DNA from 2 places in the Planococcus rifietoensis genome. Region 1 is predicted to be linked to the other one. Evidence: riboswitches for the same ligand, from Rfam matches in the RefSeq annotation. Region 1 holds a riboswitch; the other holds the start of a gene.
The links. Region 1 has a riboswitch for cobalamin ahead of AUC31_RS14745 (cobyric acid synthase). Riboswitches for the same ligand answer to the same signal wherever they lie in the genome.
Positions count from the first base shown of each region.

Region 2: another riboswitch for cobalamin. It lies ahead of AUC31_RS02535 (hypothetical protein); the one in region 1 lies ahead of AUC31_RS14745 (cobyric acid synthase).

Region 1 is NZ_CP013659.2:2,966,557-2,973,982, reverse strand. Features, by position in the region: gene AUC31_RS14760 (DHA2 family efflux MFS transporter permease subunit) at 1-351, shown strand, start outside; gene AUC31_RS14755 (NADPH-dependent F420 reductase) at 543-1,265, opposite strand; gene AUC31_RS14750 (cysteine hydrolase family protein) at 1,861-2,385, opposite strand; cobalamin riboswitch at 2,528-2,712, shown strand; gene AUC31_RS14745 (cobyric acid synthase) at 2,816-4,336, shown strand; gene AUC31_RS14740 (GNAT family N-acetyltransferase) at 4,432-4,962, opposite strand; gene AUC31_RS17970 (DUF6612 family protein) at 5,328-6,260, shown strand; gene AUC31_RS14730 (class D sortase) at 6,343-6,993, shown strand; gene AUC31_RS14725 (cyclophilin-like fold protein) at 7,265-7,426, shown strand, end outside.
Region 2 is NZ_CP013659.2:538,600-546,025, forward strand. Features, by position in the region: gene tatC (twin-arginine translocase subunit TatC) at 1-328, shown strand, start outside; gene tatA (twin-arginine translocase TatA/TatE family subunit) at 354-572, shown strand; gene nhaC (Na+/H+ antiporter NhaC) at 941-2,335, shown strand; gene AUC31_RS02515 (hypothetical protein) at 2,408-2,833, opposite strand; gene AUC31_RS02520 (helix-turn-helix domain-containing protein) at 2,914-3,123, opposite strand; gene AUC31_RS02525 (DUF2975 domain-containing protein) at 3,133-3,612, opposite strand; gene AUC31_RS02530 (ABC transporter substrate-binding protein) at 3,936-4,895, opposite strand; gene AUC31_RS02535 (hypothetical protein) at 4,892-5,434, opposite strand; cobalamin riboswitch at 5,602-5,781, opposite strand; gene AUC31_RS02540 (PF20097 family protein) at 5,973-6,221, shown strand; gene AUC31_RS02545 (halocin C8 precursor-like protein) at 6,328-7,113, opposite strand.

The DNA.
Region 1 (7,426 bases):
GTCGGTCTGATGGTTGGGATTGCAATGATTTGGATGCCTTCCCAAACGAACGGGCTAAATCAATTGCCGCCCGAATTATACCCGCATGGCACGGCGGTCATGAATACGCTGCAGCAAGTGATCGGGGCAGTCGGGACAGCGGTAGCCGTCAGTATTTTGACAGGCGGTATGGATAGCTATCTACACAGTTCTTCTGCACCGACACAGCCTGCGGAAATCGCCAATGCGATGGCTTCAGGATTGCAAAACGTCTTTTTGTTTACAGTGGGGATCGCGGCAATTGGCCTGGTCATGGGATTCTTTATCCGTCGGGTAGTAGTCCAACGCGAAGTAATAAATTCACCACATTAAATATATTGGATTAAGCCAATTAAGAAACATCTCACATGACATGACAAGCAGTTGGCTAAATAAAAAACACAAAAAATGAAGCTCAGTGGCTTAAAAGACAGCTACTGAGCTTCATTTTATTATCATGTTTATAGATGCATGAGAACATTTCTTCTTTGATCCATTTGTTTTTAACAAAAGGGTTTCCTGAATTAGGAATTATAGGTCTCGCGGTTGATTCTCACAATATCATCATGCGTCATGCCAGCTGAAAACTTCTCCATTACCTTGTCCCGCTGGACGGGTGCTTTTTCTTTATCGGCCGCATTCAAGGCTTCGATCAGTTCTTCTTTTGTCAGTTCAGTGCAGTAGGCAGGAGTTCCGGGTTGTTCTCTCCAAGAGTCGCTTAACGAACCGGCATCCACTGCATCGAAGCCGAGCTCATTCACGACGTCGATCAGTACTTGTTTTTGTGCGGGGTCATCACCGGCAATGGCCATGGCAATGCGACCAGTCGTGCCTTCTGGAGTTCCTTTATTTTCTAATGTATAAGCTAATTGATTACTGAAGGCTTTGACGATCGGTCTTCCTAGCTGCTTGGAAACCCAAACACTTTCCACCATTCCGTTTTCGATTTCTTCGATTTCATTGTCTCTAAATGGATAATAATTGGATGTGTCTGCAATGATGACTTCATCCCCAACTTGATCGATGATCGGCCGAATGCTCGGCATGACATGGAGAGGGAGAGAGAGTAATAGAACATCAATATCGGTGATCAGCTCTTTGACATCCACAGGTGTTCCTGCAATGTCCTTACCTTCCAAATGTTTAATGTCCCGGGCATCGGCAATTTTGACCTCATGTCCATTTTTCACTAATTTCTTAGAAAGACTGGCTCCAATGGGGCCTGCACCTATAATTCCAAACTTCATTTTTCTGCCTCCCATAATTTTATATATTCTTTAACTTATCTAAAAGAAAATTAAATCAACTGTACATTTACTTAACCAAACAATACATTTAGTAGACTAAGTAAATTTTAACATAGAAGATGAGTAAAATAAATACAGATGAACCATTCTACCCTAAAGCTTTCCACAAAAGGCTTTTTTCACCTCTTTGAAGAGAACAATGCCAAAAAGTCTCCGAAACATCACATAAATGTTGTGATTAGCAGACCGTGTGATGTGTAGCCAGTATTGGTTCGATGAGCACCATTATATAACCCCTTTTAATGAGGGTTCACTGATTGAGTTTTGAGGAATAACAAGAGAAGGTGAAATTGCTAGAAAAAATGATACATGTAATAGCCTGTTCCATAACACTTTAAAAGCAGAGTTTCATAATTATATATGTTTATATATGACGAATTATTGGAATTGAAGAAACTCTAATATGAGTTTCTTCTTTTTTAGTGGACTGCATCTTGTGCATAACTCAAAAGCTTCACTTTCTCATAAAAAAACTCCTCCCAAAATAAATTCCGGGAAGAGTAATTGTAATTTTTTATCGAGGTACGTGGGTTATTTAAGCTCGTCCCAAAAACTCGATATACTTCGTCTCCTGCAACGTGACAAACTCGCTTAATAGGCCATTATGGTGATCGATAATTTGCTCGGCGCTCATCGTTTCCGAATCCCAGGTGCCGTGCGCGTCTTTGGCGAGTGTCACGTTAAATCCCAGCTGGCTGGCGCTGCGTGTGGTCGCATTTATACAATGCTCAGTCTGGTTGCCGGCAATGACAAGGTTTTGGATGCCATTGTTTTTCAATACCTCTAGCAACTTTGTTTCATGGAAGGAATCAGGCGTCCATTTTTGAACGACGGTATCCCTTTCTTCAGGAGTGACGGACGAATGGATTTGCCAAAAGTCGGTGCCTTCTACAAGGCCGGCGTCGTTATGCTGCACATAAATGACGGGAACATCGGCTGAACGCGCTTTTTTGATCAACGACTGCAAATTCTCCAGCAATTGTTCACTTTGATGGACGGGATTGGCTGGGTCGAACATCTCGTTTTGGGCATCAACGATTAATAAAGCTGTCTTTGACATCGGGCATTCTCCTCTTCAGTTAGTGTTTTCTCTTATTTTATAGAGCGTGCGATTGCTTGTATAGCAGTTGGTGTAACAGATGAAAAAAGTAAAGCTAGTGAGGAAAGAATGACTGTGTATATAATGAAAAGAAAAATAGAGTTTGAATCCAATTCATAAAGGTGCTTGTGTCTTGAACATGAGTTAAAAGGGAAGCCGGTTGAATTCCGGCGCGGTCCCGCCACTGTAAGTGAGAGTCATCTGAAAAAGCCATTGAAGCGATGCTTCGGGAAGATTCAGAAGGCGATGATCACGAGCCAGGAGACCTGCCTTTATGCGGATGCCCGTTCGCTTGCGAGGACAAGCTGGAAGTACGCCTTTTTTGTGCTGTTTTTTCCAATCCCTCGCGCTCGTGGGGGATTTTTCTATTTTGGCGAGTGGAGGGAAAAGTATGCCAGCAGTTTCGATTATGATTCAAGGAACAGCTTCCGACGTGGGGAAAAGCTTGATTTGTACAGCGCTATGCCGAATTTTTTCAGACGATGGATTCCGTGTGGCTCCGTTTAAATCACAGAACATGGCGCTGAATTCGTTTGTGACAGAAGCAGCCGGCGAAATCGGCAGGGCGCAGGGAGTTCAAGCGGAAGCAGCCCGGATTCCGGCGACTTTTGACATGAATCCGATTTTGCTCAAGCCAAAGCAGGACATGGTGTCAGAAGTCATCGTCCATGGCCGGCACTTTATGGACATGAATGCAAAAACCTATCGCGACGATTTTTTGCAGCAAGTGATGCCGGCGGTCGAGCAGTCGATGCGCAGACTGCAGCAGGATTTCGACGTGCTAGTGCTCGAAGGTGCCGGGAGCCCTGCAGAAATCAATTTGAAGGATAAAGATATTGCCAATATGCGAATGGCCCACTTGGCAGATGCCGCTGTCATTTTAGTGGTGGATATCGACAAGGGTGGTGCGTTCGCCGCTATCGTCGGAACGCTCGCTTTGCTCGATGAATCGGAACGAATTCGTGTAAAAGGAATCATCATCAATAAATTCCGTGGCATGCGCGAGCTGCTCGATGATGGCATTGACTGGCTGGAAAAAGAAACAGGCATTCCGGTGCTCGGGGTCTTGCCTTATCTTGATGTCCAAATCGATGCAGAAGATTCTCTCGCATTGTCATCGCTGCGGTTTAAAAAACCGAAGCCTGGAGAGTTTGCGGTAGACATAGCCGTCATCCGGCTCCCTCGAATCTCGAATTTCACAGACATAGACCCGTTCTTTGATGAACCGGAAACAGGCGTACGCCTGATCGGAAAAGTCGAAGAGCTCGGTACACCAGACCTGCTCATCATTCCTGGAACCAAAAACACATTGGCCGACGCTGCGTGGCTCAAGGACATGGGGTTCGATGCAGCGATCCAACAGCTGCGCCAGCACGGGACCAAGATTTTCGGAGTTTGCGGAGGTTTTCAATTGCTTGGGGAATCACTAACAGATAATGAGGCGGTCGACGGGGAAGGCGGAGCGGCAAGCGGCCTTTCCTTACTGCCGGTCGACACGGTGTTTGTCGGGGATAAGAAAACCGTTTTAATGACCGGCAGGCAAGTAAAAGACGGACAGATGCTGACAGGCTACGAAATCCATTTGGGAAGATCGACCATTCGCGGAGAGGCTACTCCATTTATGCAGCTGTCGGATGGCCGGATGGACGGGGCAGTCAGCGCAGATGGCAGCGTTGCCGGCACCTATCTCCATGGCATTTTCCATAACCGCAACTTCACGCGTGAACTGGTCAATGAATTGCGAGTCAAAAAAGGGTTAGAACCATTGGAAGACAATGTGAAACCCGATGCCCAGCGAAGGGAAGAAGCATATGATTTTCTAGCAGAGCAAGTCCGCAGCCATATGAACATTGAAGCAGTTTACCAATTACTCGGCTTATCGGCTGACGCGGCTCACAAAAGCAAGGTATAAGAAGAAATAAATCTTTCAATACCGCTGGAAAACAGTGGATGATAAAGAACAAAAAGCCGAACTTCGATAAGAAGTTCGGCTTTTTTCACGATAATTTAATCTGATTTCAATCTTGAATACATAGTTAAGTCGAAAAACACGTCGTTTATTATTTCAGTTTCCCGCAAAGTGCCTTCATAGTGGAAATTGAGCCTTTCCAATAGTCTGATCGATGGTTCGTTGTTCGGGTCGACCTTAGCTTCAATTCTGTTCAGCTGCATTTCAAGGAATCCATGCTGTACTAGAGCACTGACGGCTTCAGCAGCAAAACCCCGGCGCCAATGTTTTTGGCTGATATCGTAAGCGACTTCGGCTTTTGCATTTTCATGATCGACAAAATTAAATCCACAAGAACCGATCAACTCGCCAGTGTCCAACTCGATGATCGAATAGCGAATGGCTGCCTGGTCCTGGTGCAGTTGATCAAACAGTTGAATCATCTCCAATGCCTGGACTTTGGAAGTGAAGTTTTCGATATTCATAAACTCGGTCACTAGTGGGTCAGACCAGATCTGGAACAGCTCATTAGCATCAGCGGCTTCCATTTTTCTTAATAACAATCGTTCGGTATTCATTTGTAAAATCAATAGTATTCCCTCCATTTTTGATAGTGTCGAGGTCATCATATTGATATCTGCGCATAGTTCAGTCCCTTCAGGTGAAAAGTTAGTTCTAGTATATAGCGCGATCGTGAGTGTAACAAGGACGGGTAAACCTTGAATTATTCGTCGAAGAAAAGAAAAGAAAAGAACTCGCTAGTTGAAATATTTTATTGAAAAAGAGAGAAGCGAAACCGCCTTGCTAAAGCCATTTTTCAAAAATGGGTGACTATATGAATGTTTTAGCCAAATTATATAGGGAAGTAGGAACTATAAGAGGCTTAATTGGAAAGTACATACATATATGAGAGTTCATCCCGGCTTCTTAATACTATGGAATAGGACGTGTTTACATGTTGAAAAAAGTGATACCTGCCTCTTTTGTGACGGTGCTTGCAGTAGGGACTGCCACTCCGGCTTTAGCTGAGGAAATGAGCGCAGTCGACGTGCTGCAAAAGTCCAACGAAGCGATGTCATCGCTCGATAGTTACTCCAGCGAGACGACTATGGAAATCACCATGCCGGACATTGCTACTGGAGAAACGACGACGATTCCGATTCATACGAAAGAAGATGTGACATTCAATCCGTTTGCGATGCATCAGACGGTCACTACTTCTGGACCTAGTGGGGAAGAAGAGACTTTGGAATCCTACTGGACAGAAGAGGGCTTTTACCAGGAAGACCCGATGCAAGGTTGGGTGAAATTGCCGAGTGAACTTTCTGAAGGCTTGGATGAACTGATGGCGATGACGACTGCCGGCGATCAAGTGGCCCAGGCTGAAGCGCTCGGGGAAGACATGTCGGTGGAAGACACAGGAGATGCATACCAGCTGACTTATGAAGGCGACGGAGAAGCATTGATGGAAGCTGTTATGGCATCGTTCGAATCCATGATGGGTGAAGAAGGCGCGGACATGTCCATGGAAGGCATGATGGAAGAAATCAATTTCAATGAGCTTAGCTACGAAATGACCATTGAGAAAGACACGTTCTATTTAACGGAAATGTCTATGAATGTAGATATGGACATTTCGGCTGCCGGTGAGAGCTTGAACATGGTTCAAAGCACAGACATGACGATCAGCAACTTTAACGGCGTCGAGCCGATCACCGTGCCACAAGATGTGTTGGATAATGCGGTTCCAATGGAAGGCGTTGGTGAACAAGGCGGCGAATTGCCGGACACTGCCAGCAACAACCCATTATATGCATTCACAGGAATGGGCTTGGCTGCTCTAGGTGCTGGACTGTTATTGTTCAGAAGACGCACAACGACTCAATAAAAAACAAAAACCGCAGCTCTGTATGCGGTTTTTTGTTCTGTAATGATTTATTTCAATAAAGAGGGAGGTGCAAGCCGGTTTCATGAATAAAGTGTATACGATCATTATGATCGCTGGCCTTTCAATGACAGGTTATTTTGGCTTCCAATGGTGGCAAAGTGCGCAGGCAGCTGAAACCGTGTCACTGGAAGAAATCGAAGGATGGAATAATGCAGCGTCAAACCCTATGACATCAACCCCTGAACCGGCTTCCGAACGCTCCCTTGAACCGGTTCAAGAACCAACACCTATAATGAGCAATGACATGAATGACTATGAGCCAGGAGAAGAAGTCGGCCGGTTAGTGATTCCTTCCATTGAAACGGGCTATTCCACTTATTGGGGAGCGGATGAAGCAACGCTCGACCAAGGAGTTGGCATGTATGTGAGTGAATGGACCACAACACCCGATCAACAGCGGCACACGGTTCTGAGCGGCCACCGCGATACAGTGTTCACAGGTTTGGAAGAGATGGAAAAAGGCGATTCTGTCTTTCTGGAGTACAAAGGACAGCGCTATGAATATGCAATCGAGAAAATATGGATAACCGATGCTGAGGATCGAACGGTGATTGTGGATAAAGATGAAGCCACATTAACATTGACCACTTGTTATCCGTTTGATTATATTGGCTATGCTCCAGACCGTTACATCATTCAAGGGAGTCTTGTAGAGGTCCAAGAAATACAATAAACAAAGACATTTCCTTTCGACATATTCGATTCATTATCAAACCCGAAACCGGACTTCCTCTAAGGAGTCCGGTTTTTACATTGAAAACATTTTTGAAGTTGTATGCCCAAAACACATATCGGACTATTTGATATAGGCATTGGTCATTTGAATTCCAGCGCTTTATGATGATATTGAAAATATAAAATATCCATTTAACACAAGTAAATCAGCCTACTTAATTTAGATTCAGTAAATTTCTCCATAGTCTCAACAGGAAGGGGAAATGAAAATGAAGAAATTAGCTTTGTCATTAGGCATCATCGTCATGGCTCTTGGCTTAAGTGCTTGTGATGAGAGCGTAACAGATGAAATAGAAGAGCCAAATGCTGAAGAACAATCAAGTCATGACAATAACCAGAAAAGGGAGGAAGCGCAGATGGCAAATCTACTT
Region 2 (7,426 bases), 1.1 Mb from region 1:
GTCGATCGGGGCTACGGAAACCTATGGGATGAGCCAATATTTCACCTTCCTATTCAATTTGGTCATTCCGGTCGGACTGGTCTTCGAGATGCCGCTTATCGTTATGTTTTTGACGAAGCTTGGCATCGTCACGCCGCAATCGCTGCGGAAAATGCGCAAAATCGCTTACTTCGTTTTGGTGGTGGTCGGGGTGTTGATTTCACCGCCTGACTTTCTATCGGATGTGCTGATCATTGTGCCGCTGTTTGCGCTATTTGAAATCAGCATCATCATTTCAGCCATCACGATGAAGCGCTCGGCGAAAAACAAATTGGAACAGAAAGCATGACGCCAGCGAAAGGGGGAGGACCAGCATGCCGAATATAGGAATCCCAGGATTGGTTTTGATCTTGATCATTGCCTTGATCGTCTTCGGTCCAGCCAAACTGCCACAGCTAGGAAAAGCGGCAGGGCAGACTTTGAAGGAATTTAAAAGTTCGACAAAAGGCGTCATTGATGAGGTCTCAGAAGAATTCAAGATGAATGATGCAAGCGGTCAAGAAGCAAAAAGAAATGACGACAAGAAAAACTAAACTTGACCCCAAAGCACGCTCCCTGCAAAGCCATTAAGCAGGAGAGCGTGCTTTTTTCCGGTGAAGAATTCGTTCTTGACTTATTTGGGGGAGATGCTAAGATTTAAAGCAATTGCAAAAAGTAACGACGAATATGTTGAATGATGAATGAGTAGGCTCATTGCGCGCAGCACAAAGAGACTGGACGGAGGGTGGAAGTCCAGGCAGCAATCGGGATGAATTACGCCATCTGTAATTTCAACGGTCAATTGAGTGGATGTTCTGGAGTGGAACATCAACTAGGGTGGTAACGCGGAGAAAACCTTCGTCCCTTTTTTAGGGATGATAGGTTTTCTTTTTTTATTTTCACAATACAGGAGGAACTGGACATGTTTCATATTAAAGCGATTTTATCACCGGGTACAAAAGAAGCGGCGGCACTCGTCGCACTGGTCGTCGCGATCATCAGCGTCAGCATCATCGGATTTGAAGCGGCTCCGCATGTGCCGATCTTACTGGCGATCTTGTTGCTGATGTGCTACGGATTGGCTAAAAAATTATCGTACCGCGAACTGGAGCGGGGCTTGATCGAAGGTGCGGGCGCAGGAATGGGCGCCGTGTTCTTGTTCTTCTTCATCGGCATCCTCATTAGCAGCTGGATGATGAGCGGGACGATCCCGACCTTGATCTATGCCGGGTTCAGCTTGGTGACGCCTGTGTTTTTCTTTGCGGTGGTCTTTGTGGTGACGGCGATCATCGGGCTGTCCATCGGCAGTTCCTTGACGACGGTGGCAACAGTAGGTGTGGCGTTGATCGGCATCGCCGGAGCGCTGGATTTGTCGCTGGCGATCACGGCAGGCGCGATTGTCTCGGGCGCTTTTTTCGGGGACAAGATGTCGCCGTTATCGGATACAACCAACTTGGCTGCTTCCATTGTCGGCGTGGATCTCTTCGAGCACATCCGCAACATGGGATGGACGACGATTCCTGCTTTTATTCTGACGCTGATTTTCTTCGGTGTGCTATCGCCATCAGTTACCTTGGACCATACAGAAGATATCGCCTTGTTCAAGGAAGGCTTGCTTGAGACGGGGTTGATCCATTGGTACGCCATGGCGCCGCTCGTCGTCTTAATTGCCTTGACGGTATTCAAAGTACCTGCGGTTTTGACTTTGGCTGCTAGTTCAGCGGTAGCGCTTGTTGTTTCCTTGTTCCACCAGAGCCTGCAAGCCTCGTCGATGCTTGGCATCCTGTTCGGCGGCTACGAATCATCGACCGGCATTGACGAAATCGATGCGCTGCTTTCACGCGGCGGCATGGAAAGCATGTTCTTCACCATCGCTTTAGTGCTGCTCGCCCTCAGCATGGGCGGATTGCTATTCAAACTCGGCATCATACAAAGTTTGCTGGCGAAAATCGAAAGCCTGCTGAAAAAAGTGTCTTCTGTCATCGTCGCATCCGCCTTGACGGCGATCGGCACGAACATCCTCGTCGGGGAACAATACTTATCGATCCTGCTGACCGGTCAGGCATTCCAGGAACCGTATAAACAAGTCGGATTGGCCGGAAAGAACTTGAGCCGCGTCATGGAAGATGCCGGGACGGTCGTCAATCCGCTCGTGCCGTGGAGTGTTTGCGGGATTTTCATCGCCTCGGTGTTGGGTGTTTCGACATTGGAGTATTTGCCGTTTGCATTCTTCTGCTTGCTATCGCCTCTTTTGACGGTGTTGCTTGGGGTGAGTGGGAAAACCTTGACGTATATTGAAAAATCTCCTGTAAAGTGAATAGTAAGCAAGCCAAAAGGGCTGTCGCCAAGATCATGAAGATGACTTGGCGACAGCCCTTTTTCTATATTTCTACTGGTTAAGGATGCCCTTGCTAGCCTGGGAACCGGTTCTGAACTTTTTAAAAACGCCGTACAAGCCGAGTCCTATTTGGATGAAACTGAGGAAGAAAAAGAAGACGAGCGGCAAATACCAGTCACCCAGCAATACAATCGGCAGCGCCGCGCTTAGCGATAACAGGATTCCTAAACTAATAGTAGCGACGAAACATGTCCGCGCTTGCCTAGTGAATCCACAAACCGTTGCTACAGCGTTTCCGATTCCGAAGACAAGCATTCCATAAATAGCTAAAGCGGACCAACTAGTAAAAGGCATGACGCCGACCCACTCGGGCGGGAACTCCACGAACACCCCCATAACCGGCAGCATGGAAATGCCCATATAAAATGCGCCTAATGACATTGCTAAATTAAATGCAGCGACCAGTTTTGTCAGCAAGATCTTTTCCTCCTTTGTGTTCGAAGAATGAGCGAGATGCTATGAAATTTACTGTTTCCAAGAAGTGAAGGAAGTTTGGATTACTCTTCCTCCCGGTATTCCAATACGTCTCCAGGCTGGCAGTCGAGCACTTTGCAGATGGCTTCGAGTGTGGAGAAGCGGATCGCTTTCGCTTTGCCGTTTTTCAGGATGGACAAATTGGGCATGGTGACGCCGACTTTTTCGGATAGCTCGGTCATGCTCATTTTGCGCTTAGCAAGCATGACGTCGAGATTTATGATGATTGGCATTAGATCACCTCAGACCGTAAGATCATTTTCTGATTTGATGTCGATGGCGTGCGTCAGCAGCTTCTGCAAAACCGCTGCAAAAACGGCGACGACAAAGGCAGCAAAGCCGATGCCAGCTCCCATCAAGATGAGGCCTGGCGCATCGTCGATTTCTGCGATCATGTAAAACAGCGGCATCGCGAGAAAATAGATGCCCGTGATCGCAAGGGCACAGAGCTTGATGTTTTTGATCGCCTTCACTGAGCGCACAGAAAAGGCGGTGTTGTCATCGATGAAACTCAATAATTTAAACGTCTGGTACAGCGCCAGGAAATAAGCGACCGCGGTTGCGTAGAGCATGAAGATAAAGACGTACTGCAGAAATGCCAGCTGGTCCGGGCCGTCCTGGATGATGCTCGAAAGCGGCAGCACCACGAAGATGCATAACGCGATGACCGGCAGCGCCATGAGGAACAGCACCACTTTCAAAAACAAAGTCTCCCGTTTCATAAAACACACCTCTTTGCTTGTTAATAATTAAAGTATAGCGATTTATTTATCGTTTATCAATAAATAATTGTCGTTTAGCGATATTACAATGATGAAAGGTAGAGGAGGAGATAAGCGCTAGTGAACCAAGCTCTATTGATTTGGCTCTCCATCTATAGTGTTTTTGAGGCAGGTAGACGCTAGGTGATTCTTTAGCGAAACCACGCTCTAGAGGATCTAAAAACAATTAAAAAAAGCGCAACCGATTTGAGCTGCTGCGCTTTTGAAAGTTTATGAATAGGCTAGTCATTTCGGGAAATGGGATTGGCAATTTATGAATAAACTTATTCCATCAATTCTGGATAGACCGTTTCCGCAACCAACTGCACCGCTTCACCGATGCGGGGTCCAGGGCGGGAAGTGATGTCGGAATCGATGAAGTGCACTTCGTCGTTTTCGATTGCCTCTACGGCAGACCAGCTGTCGCGGGCTTCGATATCACCGACGGCATCTTCCACGTAAGATACGGTCGTCAAGATGACTTCCGGGTCGCGGGTGATGACTTCTTCTTCAGAGATACTCGGCCATCCTTCAAGATCTTCAAAGGCATTGGTTACTTGGGCGTGATCAAGGATTTCCTGCATGAATGTCGATTTGCCGGTTGTGTAGATTTCTGGAGACGGGCTGATTTCCACGTATACTTCTTTTTGCTCTTCGACCGCTGCAAGGCGTTCTTGGACATCTTTGATTTGCGTTTGGATGCCTTCGATCACTTCAGCACCTTTTTCTTCCTTGGCAAGAACAGAGGCGATTTGTTCGATATCGCCGTATACTTCGTCGAATGAAGTGGCCGATTCGATAACGAATACCGGAATGTCGGCATCTTCAAGTTGGGAAAGGGCAGGCGGTGCCTCGCCGGTTGAATAAGCCAAAACGACATCCGGGTCGAGCTGGATGATTTTCTCGGCATTGAATTCCACGGAATCACTGACGCGCTCAATGTCCTGCGCCGCTTCCGGGTAGTTGTCATAGTCAGTAACACCGACCAATTGATCTCCGGCATCGAGTGCGAAGACGATTTCGGTGTTGCTCGGAATGAGCGATACGATCGTTTCAGGCGCTTGTTCGAATTCGAGTTCTTCGCCGCGATCATCGGTAACCGTGTACGGTGCGTCGCTTGCAGTTTCAGTTGAGGTTTCTTCAGGTGTTTCTTCTGTTGCCGGTGCTTCGGCAGTATTATCTTGGCAAGCGCCGAGTGTTAAAGCGAGTGGAATGCTGAGTAAGAGAAATGATTTGATTTTCACGAGTGAGTCTCCTTTTTCTTCATGCGTTTTGTTGGATAGGACTTGCTGACGAACGGGATTTCCCGGGCGCCATGCTGTTTATTGGCGTAGACGGCCATCACGAAAAAGACATTGGCGAGCAGGTTGGCGTAGTCCATCAAATGCTCCGGCACTTCACGTTCAATCGTCACATGGTGCAAGGCGCGGACGGACTTTTTCGCTTCGCTGCGGCATACGTGGAGAATACAGGCACCGTGCGTTCCTTGCGGCAGGACGAACTGGTCGATTTCTTCCTTCACTTCCGCTACGTATCGATCGTACAAGCCACTGAGATCGGCAAGGTCTTGTTCGGTAATGGCGAGTTTCCCGCGCACCGAGCCGTTCAAGTGGTAGACCATCGGCTGCAGGTAGCGCAAATCATCGATGATTTGAGGGACATCGTTGACCGCGATGGCTTCGCCGATTCGCGTCGTCAAGGAATCGGTGCGAATCTCGAAATCGACCGTTGAAGCGCTTTCCCTCATGAATGGGTAGCACAAATAGCGCATGTCTTTTTTCATCTGTTCACCTCCAAAATAGTGTCCGTAAATATCAGCAGACGTATCGCTTTCTAAAAGAGACAAAAAAAGCCACTCTCAACGAAGAGAGTGGCACGATTGCGAATATCCAGCACAAAGCTGTCCATAGGAAAAAGTTGCCGTAGATCCTCTTATCTTCCGAAGAGCAAAAATACGTTCAGAAAAAGGTAGGTCTCCTGGCTTGTGCATCGATTTACTCTAAGGCCTTCCCGGGTCTCCCCAGTGGCATCTCTTATTTCATACGCACTTACAGTTGCGGAAACAGCTCCGGATTTTCACCGGATTCCCTGTTACGCTGACGAATCAGCACCTTTTCCCTGCATGATTATTTACTTAGTTTCAGTGTAGCACTTTTGTTTTGAGTTTAGGAGAGGGGAATGAAATTGTTTGGAGCTTAAGTAGAAAGGAGAGAAGGGGGCTTAAGAGCTTTTGTGAGTTGGGCATATTGGTAAACAAAAAGGGTAATTGAACAATAGTATGGAGAGTAGGTATTTTTTGTATAACCTTAAGGAGGGGAACTATGGAAAATCACAATGGCCTGACATGTCCATTTTGCCAATCGGAAATGAAAAAAGGATTTATCCAGAGTGGCACAAGACTCGCATGGGTGCCAAAAGTATCCAAACTGAGTGCTGAACCGAGCCTGACTAAAGGTTCTGTGTTGTTATCGGAACAAAGCCGTTTTTCCATCAACCATGTCGATGCTTTTCTGTGTGAATCTTGCAACAAGGTCATCATTGATTATGAAAGCAACGAACAAGAACAATAACATTTCTTCACTTGAGAAAAACGGCAATTTAGATTTTCTATCAAAAAAAAAAGAGTAGCGACGTCGCTGCTCTTTTTTGCTTTGAATAAATGAAGTATTCAAGTCATTAATTGCAGATTTGATCAGTAGCGGCTGTGCAGCCAACACTTCCTACAAGCGCACATATCGCAGCAAGGCCAAGACCGCCAAGGCCTGTTGTGATTCCTAATGCGCCAGCAAGAGCGTAACACGCCACACCGCCGCCCGTTCCGCAAAGAGCACCTACTGCATATTCACAAAAAGAAGCATACGCAACAAACTCGTTGCCATTTTCACTGGCATTTTGACTAGCGCCTTTAATGTTCTTTTCGGCATTGGCCACAAAATCTTCATGGCTTACTTCTAAACCATCTTGATCCAACAGGCCTCCTTCATTATCGACCGTTACGTTGTAAACTTCAGTTTGTTTTCCGTCTAGGTTAAAGACTGCCTGGATATTGATGTTGTCGCCATCCATTTGTTTAGCAAAGAGGGCTTGGTCTGTGATGACATCACGGTTTGCCACATCATACGTGAATTGCACATAAGCAAGATTCTCGCTTTGTTTGGCAAGCTCATCGAAGATAAATTCGACATATGCGATATCGCCTTTAGGACCTGGGACTGTGTTGATGATGATGTTATCAGTCGAGATGGCATTGATTTTACTGATCTTTTTATAAACTTGGTATTCATCCGTTTTTTTCAAGGTATTTCTGATTTGATTAAATTCCTTTTGACTAACATTCGAGGTCCCTTTTTCAAACATCGGGCCTTCAGCTTGAGCAGCGCCTACAGAACTGAATGCTGATGAAACCAAAAGAATGGCCACTGCTACTAACATGAAGACTTTCTCAAAAGATTTAATCGACATAGTTAACTTGCCTCCTAATTTTTTCTTTTTTGTGATACAAGCATGAAAGAAACAACCAAGGCGAAAATAAACAGAAACAACACAATCCCTAATTCCAAATTCGAATCAAACATGTGCCTCCCCTCCTTCTTAAATGAGTCTTTACTATAATTTCCAATTATTTGACTTTTAAACATATTTTTAGAAAATTAAAAATATTTTTGAAAAATAAATAGCCATAAAGCATTCCGAGTGAGAACGTGCTCCCCTTTTTCTTGCCAACATTATTGATAAAGGGGCAGCAGAAGCAGTATGTCATTTATTGATTAATAAA